DNA from 2 places in the Streptomyces sp. NPDC003077 genome. Region 2 is predicted to be linked to the other one. Evidence: riboswitches for the same ligand, from Rfam matches in the RefSeq annotation. Region 2 holds a riboswitch; the other holds the start of a gene.
What was found. A riboswitch is a leader RNA that binds a small molecule or an ion and turns the genes downstream of it on or off. The one in region 2 is predicted to bind glycine.
Positions count from the first base shown of each region.

Region 1: another riboswitch for glycine. It lies ahead of gcvT (glycine cleavage system aminomethyltransferase GcvT); the one in region 2 lies ahead of gcvP (aminomethyl-transferring glycine dehydrogenase).

Region 1 is NZ_JBEXNM010000052.1:36,423-39,824, reverse strand. Features, by position in the region: gene gcvT (glycine cleavage system aminomethyltransferase GcvT) at 1-1,061, opposite strand, end outside; glycine riboswitch at 1,201-1,296, opposite strand; gene ABZX96_RS27960 (AAA family ATPase) at 1,905-2,513, shown strand; gene ABZX96_RS27955 (hypothetical protein) at 2,692-3,402, opposite strand, start outside.
Region 2 is NZ_JBEXNM010000041.1:64,133-67,534, forward strand. Features, by position in the region: gene gcvP (aminomethyl-transferring glycine dehydrogenase) at 1-1,639, opposite strand, end outside; glycine riboswitch at 1,828-1,937, opposite strand; partial or broken gene ABZX96_RS24745 (PRC-barrel domain-containing protein) at 2,062-2,373, shown strand; gene ABZX96_RS24750 (DNA polymerase IV) at 2,355-3,402, opposite strand, start outside.

The DNA of each region.
Region 1 (3,402 bases), on a different contig from region 2:
ACCGCGACGCCCTCGGTCCCGGGCGCGGCGTGTGCCGCGTCGACGTAGGCGATGGCGATCGGCTTGCCCAGCGTGGGGGACGGGGCACCCGAGGTCACCTCGCCGATGACCGTGCCGTCGGCCGCCACCACCGGGAACCCGGCGCGCGGCACCCGGCGGCCCTGGGCCACCAGGCCCACGAGCTTGCGCGGCGGCGCGGACGCGGCGCGCTCGGCCGCCTCCTCCAGCGCGGCCCGGCCGACGAAGGCGCCGTTGTTCGAGGTCTTGTCGAACTTCACGACCCGGCCCAGACCGGCGTCGAAGGGCGTGGTGTCGCGGGTCAGCTCGTGCCCGTACAGCGGCATGCCCGCCTCCAGGCGCAGCGTGTCCCGGCAGGACAGGCCGCACGGCACCAGGCCCGCGTCGCGGCCGGCGGCCAGCAGCGCGTCCCACAGGCCCGGCGCGTCCTCGGGCCGGACGAACAGCTCGAAGCCGTCCTCGCCGGTGTAGCCGGTGCGGGCGATCAGCGCCTGGACGCCGGCGACCGTGCCGGGCAGGCCGGCGTAGTACTTCAGCCCGTCCAGGTCGGCGTCGGTGAGCGCCTTGAGGATGCCGGGGGACTCCGGGCCCTGCACGGCGAGCAGCGCGTAGGCGTCCCGGTCGTCGCGTACCTCGGCCTCGAAACCGGCGGCCCGCTCGGTCAGCGCGTCCAGCACCACCTGGGCGTTGGAGGCGTTGGCGACGACCATGTACTCCCGGTCGGCCAGCCGGTAGACGATCAGGTCGTCCAGGATGCCGCCGCGCTCGTCGCAGATCATGGTGTACCGGGCGCGGCCGACGGCCACCCCGCCGATGTTGCCCACCAGCGCGTGGTCCAGCAGGTCCGCGGCGCCCGGCCCGGTGACGGTGATCTCGCCCATGTGGGACAGGTCGAAGAGGCCGGCCCGGGTGCGGACCGCGATGTGCTCCTCGCGCTCGCTGCCGTACCGCAGCGGCATGTCCCAGCCGGCGAAGTCGGTCATGGTCGCGCCGAGCGCGCGGTGGGTGGCGTCGAGCGCCGTACGACGTGGGGCTTCGGTCATGGTTCCGGCCTCCGGGCAGGGGTGACGGGACGGTCTCCCCATCTGTCATCGGAACCTGAGAGGTTCACCGGGAGTCCGTGCCCGGACCCGGTTTGCACCTTGGGTGGAGCCGCCGCTGCGGCCCGCTTTTCAGATCTGCCTCGCCCGCGCGGTATAGGGGCCTGAGAGATTCAAGGGAGGACTTGCTCCTTCGGCGCCCCGCCGTGGCGGCCGGGGACTCTCCCGCGCGGATTCAAGCGGCCGGTATGCAGTTGGCTGTGCGTATGGCTGTGCGTGGTGCGTGCGTGTGCCGGTCGCGGGACGCGTACGGGCGTACGAACGGCCGTACGGGAAGCGCAAGGACGCACGACCCGGACGGCGCGCACATCATCGCACGGGATCGCCGGATGCAGGAGTCCCGGCCGGAACCGGAGGCCCGGAGGCCCCGCCGGGCCCGTTCCCGCTCCTGGGTTCCGTGGCGTCCGGACCGTCCTCTTCCTGCGGGTTCCGTACCGTCGGCCCGTTCCGGCTCCTGGGTTTCCGCGGCGCTCGTACCGCTTCCGCTCCCGTGTTCCGCGGCGTCCGCCCGTCCCCGCTCCCGTGTTCCGCGGCGTCCCGCCCGGCCCGTCCCCGCTTCCGGTTCCGCGGCGTCCCGGCCCGCACCGCCCGCACTCTGCCCCCCACAGCGCATTACCTTTTCTTTACACTCTCCGGGTAGGGGACGGGCCAGAACGTTCGGGGAGGGGCGATCACGTGTCAAGGCAAGCCGCATGCGCGACGGTTGGGGGGTTCACGTCGCCCCCGGGCGTCGGGGTGAAGGGGGTGTCCGGCCCGGTGCCCCGGCCCCGGCGCGCCGCGCGCTCGGTGGTCCGGCCCGGCCGCGGCGCCTACGTCGTGGACCTGCGGGACCGGCGCACCGCCCGCGCGCTCCAATTCCCCGCGGGGGACCTGGTCGTGGTCTCGGGGCTGCCGGGCAGCGGCAAGAGCACGCTCATGCACCGGGTGGTGCCGCCGGCGGACGCGTCCGGCGCGGCGGTGCACCGCATCGACTCCCAGGACGTGCGCGAGCGCTGGGCCCGGGGCAGGCTGCGCGCCCTGCCGTACGGCCTGTACCGGCCACTGGTGCGCGCCGCCCATTACCTGGGCCTGCGGCGGGCGCTGCGCTCCGGCGGCAGTGTCGTGGTGCACGACTGCGGAACGCTGGCGTGGGTGCGCCGCTGGATAGCCCGCAGCGCCCGGCGCGGCGGGCGGGGGCTGCACCTGGTGCTGCTGGACGTGCCGCCCGAGGTCGCGCTGTCCGGCCAGCGGGATCGCGGACGCGGCGTCTCCCGCTACGCCTTCGCCCGGCACCGCCGCGCGGTCCGCCGCCTGACGGAGGACGCGCGGGCGGCCCGGCTGCCGCGCGGGTTCACCTCGGTGGTCCTGCTGGACCGCGCGGCGGCGGAGGCGCTGCGGTCGGTCGCCTTCGGGTGAGGCCCGCGAGCCGCCGGCGGGCGGCGGCTCGGGCGCGTGCGGAGCGGCGCGCGGCCACCCGCCCGGGGCGGCGCCGCTCCTCCTGGCCGTCGGCTCACGCGAGCTTGGCGTCGGCTCACGCGAGCTTGGCGTCGGCTCACGCGAGTTCGGCGTCGGCTCACGCGGGTCGGCCGTCGGCTCACACGAGCTTGCCCAGAACGGCCTGCGGCAGGCCGAGGAGCGCGGAGAGCAGGCCGGTCTTCTCCTCCTTGGTCGCCTCCCGCGGACCGGACGCGTTGTCCTGCGGGTTCGTCTGGGGGTCGGCCTGCGGAGAGGTCTGCGGGGTGGTGTACGAGTCGTCCGGGCTGGCGTACGGGTCGGCGACCTGTGACGTGCTGGTGCCCGCGGGTGCCGTGGCCGCGTTCGGGTCGGCGGCCGTGGCCGCCGGCTCGGTGTACGGCGCGTCGGTGTCCCCGGCCGTCTTCGGGGCGGCCTCCGAGGCGGGGTCCTCCGGAGCGGTGGTGTCGTCCGTCGTACGGGTCCCCGGCGCCTTGGGGAAGAGCCGCGAGGACGGGAACGTCGAACCGGCGGCGGGCTGCGTGGCCGCGGGCTGGGTGGCGGTGGCCGGGGCCGCCGCGGTGCCCTCCGGGCGGGTGGCCTGCTCGGCGGCCGGGGCCTCGGGAGCGTACGGGTCGTCAGCGGCCTGCGTGTCGGCGGGCTGTGCCTCGGCGGGCTGGGTCTGCGTCGGCTGGGTGGCGGTGCCCACGCCCTGCTCCTTCTGGATCTGCTTCGGGACCTCGATCCCCGTGGTGGTGAGCATGTCGGCCACCGACTGGGCGATCTTCTCGCCCAGCGGCTTCCAGTTCTGCGTGGACGCCGTGGTCCCGTCATCGGCCCGGTCGGTGACCTG
Region 2 (3,402 bases):
GGTAGCCCTGCGCCTGCTCGACCGGGGCGAAGGGGTGCAGCTGACCGAACTCGGGCCAGGTGACCGGCTCCATCTCGGTGGTGGCGTTGAGCTTCATGGTGCAGGAGCCCAGCGGGATCATGCCGCGGTCCAGCGCGTAGTCGCGGTCGGCGAGCTTGCGCAGGTAGCGCAGCATCGCGGTCTCGGAGCGGTGCTGGTGGAAGACCGGGTGCGTGAGGTACTCGTCGGTGCGCAGCAGCTCGCGCGGCAGCGCGTCCTCCACCTCGGCGTCCAGCGCCTCGATGTCCGCGCGCACGCCGAAGGCGCCCCAGACGGCGGACAGTTGCGCGCGCCCGGTGGTCTCGTCGCAGGCGATGCCGACGAGGTCGGCGTCGACCTGCCGCAGGTTGACCCCGGCCTCGCGGGCCGCGGCGACGACCTCGCCGGCGCGGCCGGGCACCCGTGCGGTCAGGGTGTCGAAGTACGCGTCGTGGACGAGCTCGACGCCGCCCGCGCGCAGGCCCTCGGCGAGGATCGCGGCGTAGCGGTGGGTGCGGCGGGCGATGGTCTTCAGGCCGTCCGGGCCGTGGTAGACGGCGTACATGCCCGCCATGACGGCGAGCAGCACCTGGGCGGTGCAGATGTTGCTGGTGGCCTTCTCGCGGCGGATGTGCTGCTCGCGGGTCTGGAGTGCCAGCCGGTACGCCTGCGTGCCGTCGGCGTCCACCGACACGCCCACCAGCCGGCCCGGCAGGCTGCGCGCGAACTTCTCCCGGACCGCCATGTAGCCGGCGTGCGGGCCGCCGAAGCCCATCGGTACGCCGAACCGCTGGGTCGTACCGACCGCGATGTCCGCGCCCAGCTCGCCGGGCGAGGTGAGCAGCGTCAGGGCCAGCAGGTCGGCGGCGACGGTGACGACCGCGCCCAGCTCGTGCGCCTGCTCGATGACGGGCCGCGGGTCCCGTACGGCGCCGGAGGCGCCCGGGTACTGGAGCAGCACGCCGAAGACACCGCGCTCGGCGACCTCGGCGGGGATGCCCTCGGACAGGTCGGCGACCACGACCTCGACGCCGGTCGGTTCGGCCCGGGTCTCGATGACGGCGATGGTCTGCGGCAGCGCGTCGGCGTCCACCAGGAAGACGCCCTGCTTGACCTTCCCCACCCGGCGGGAGAGCGCCATCGCCTCGGCGGCGGCGGTGCCCTCGTCCAGCAGCGAGGCGCCCGAGGTGGGCAGGCCGGTGAGGTCGGCGACCATCGTCTGGAAGTTGAGCAGCGCCTCCAGGCGGCCCTGCGAGATCTCCGGCTGGTAGGGCGTGTACGCCGTGTACCAGGCGGGGTTCTCCATCACGTTGCGCAGGATCACCGGCGGGGTGAAGGTGCCGTAGTAGCCCAGGCCGATCATCGGGGACAGGACCTGGTTGCGGTCCGCGAGCGCCCGCAGCTCCTGGAGGACCTCCGCCTCCGTACGGCCCTGGGGCAGGCCCAGCGCCTCGGCGCTCTTGATCACGTCCGGGACGGCGGCGGCGGTGAGCTCGTCCAGCGATCCGAAGCCGACCTGCGCGAGCATCTTGGCCCGCGCCTCACGGTCGGGACCGATGTGCCGTTCCTCGAAGGGGATACCGCGTTCGAGGGCGGTCAAAGAGATGCGGTCGGTGGTCATCTGCGGGGGCCTCCTGGTCGTCGCGACCTTGCCGGACACCGCGGCGCGGGTGCCCGGATGGCCTCCCCCTCTGTCATCGCGACCTGAGAGCTTCACCGGCCCGCGGCACACGGACAGGCTTTCACCGTCGGTGAGGGTGGGTTCCGGCGTCGTGCGTCTCCGTGGCCCGCCCTGCTTTCCAGAGTGACCTCGTCCATGCGGTACATGAGCCTGAGAGATTCCGGGGAGGAGTTGCTCCTTCGGCGTCCTCTCCCACACGCCCGAGGCACGTGGTCGAGAACTCTCCCGCACGGGGTCGACAGCCAGGGCCAGCCTACCAGCGCGCTTCCGGGAGTTCGTTCGAGTGGCCGAGGCATGAAATGTGCCGTTTGGTGGTTGTCACAAGGCAGTTCCCGGGCAGCAGCCGACCCGTTGGAGGGACCGTGCAGACCGACATCGACCCCCGGACCCTGATCGGCCGGAAGGCGTTCGACCGCAACGGCGCCAAGATCGGCACCGTGGACGAGGTGTACCTGGACGACGCCACCGGCGAACCGGAGTGGGCCGCGGTGCGCACCGGCCTGTTCAGCCGCGACGCGTTCGTCCCCCTGGAACCCAGCGAACTGGTCGACGGCACCCTGCGCGTGCCCTACGACCGGAAGCTGATCAGGGACGCCCCGGACTTCGGAGTGGGCCGCCACCTCTCCCCCCAGCAGGAGCTCCAGCTCTACCACCACTACCGGCTGGACATCTCCACACCGGGCACCGCCTCCGGACGGGAGGGAACCGCCCCGAATACCGCCTCCGGACGGGAGGAAGCCACCCCGGACACCGCCTCCGGAACGGAGGAGGTGCCTTCGGCCCCGGACAGGACCACCCCCGGCACCGCCCCGCACTCCCCCTCGGGCCCGGACGCGGACCCGCTCGCCGCCGGCCTGTCCTCGGCCACCCCCGGTGTCACGCCCGCCGCCCCGGGTATCACTCCTGCCGCGCCCGCCCCGGACCCGGCCGCTCCGGGTATCGGCTCCCCGGACCCGGCCGCTCCCGGGGCGCCCGCGACCGGCGCCGCCCCGGACGCCTCCTGCGGCCTGCCCTCCTCAGGGGACCGGGAGTTCGGACACGTCGCCGGTATGGAGGACTGACCGTCCTCCGGCCCGCCGACCAGCGGCAGCGGTTCCCCGGGACGCAGCGCCGGATCGTCGACCGCGAACGTCCGCACCCGCCCCGGGCCGGACCACGGCTGTTCGAACCGTACGGTCACCCGGCCCAGCCCACTGCCCTGCACCCACCCCGGGCCGTGCTCCTCGTGCACCACGTCCAGCCCGGGAAGCCATCGCCTCGGCCGCTCCTCGGCCTCTCGTGCTTCCTCCTCCCCCGTCGTCCCCGTGGCCTGCGGCTCCGCCGCCGCCTCCCGCGCCGCAGCCTCCCGCTCGGTCGCCAGCTGGGCGAACAGGTCCTCCTGCGTGAAGTCGGCGAGGCCGCTGACGCCCACGCCCAGCAGGCGCACCCCGCCCGTGGTGTCGACGGTGTCCAGCAACCGGCCCGCCGCCTCCCGGACGACGGCGAGGTCGTCGGTCGGCCCGCGCAGCGTTTCCGATCTGGTCAGCGTCGAGAAGTCGTAGTTGCGCACCTTGAGCACCACCGTCCTCCCCGAGCGCCCGGCCGCCCGCAACCGCCGTACGCACCGCTCCGCCAGCCGCATCACCTCGGCCCGCACCCGCGTCCGGTCGGTCAGATCCACCTCGAAGGTGTCCTCGACCGAGACGGACTTCGCGTCCCGCTCG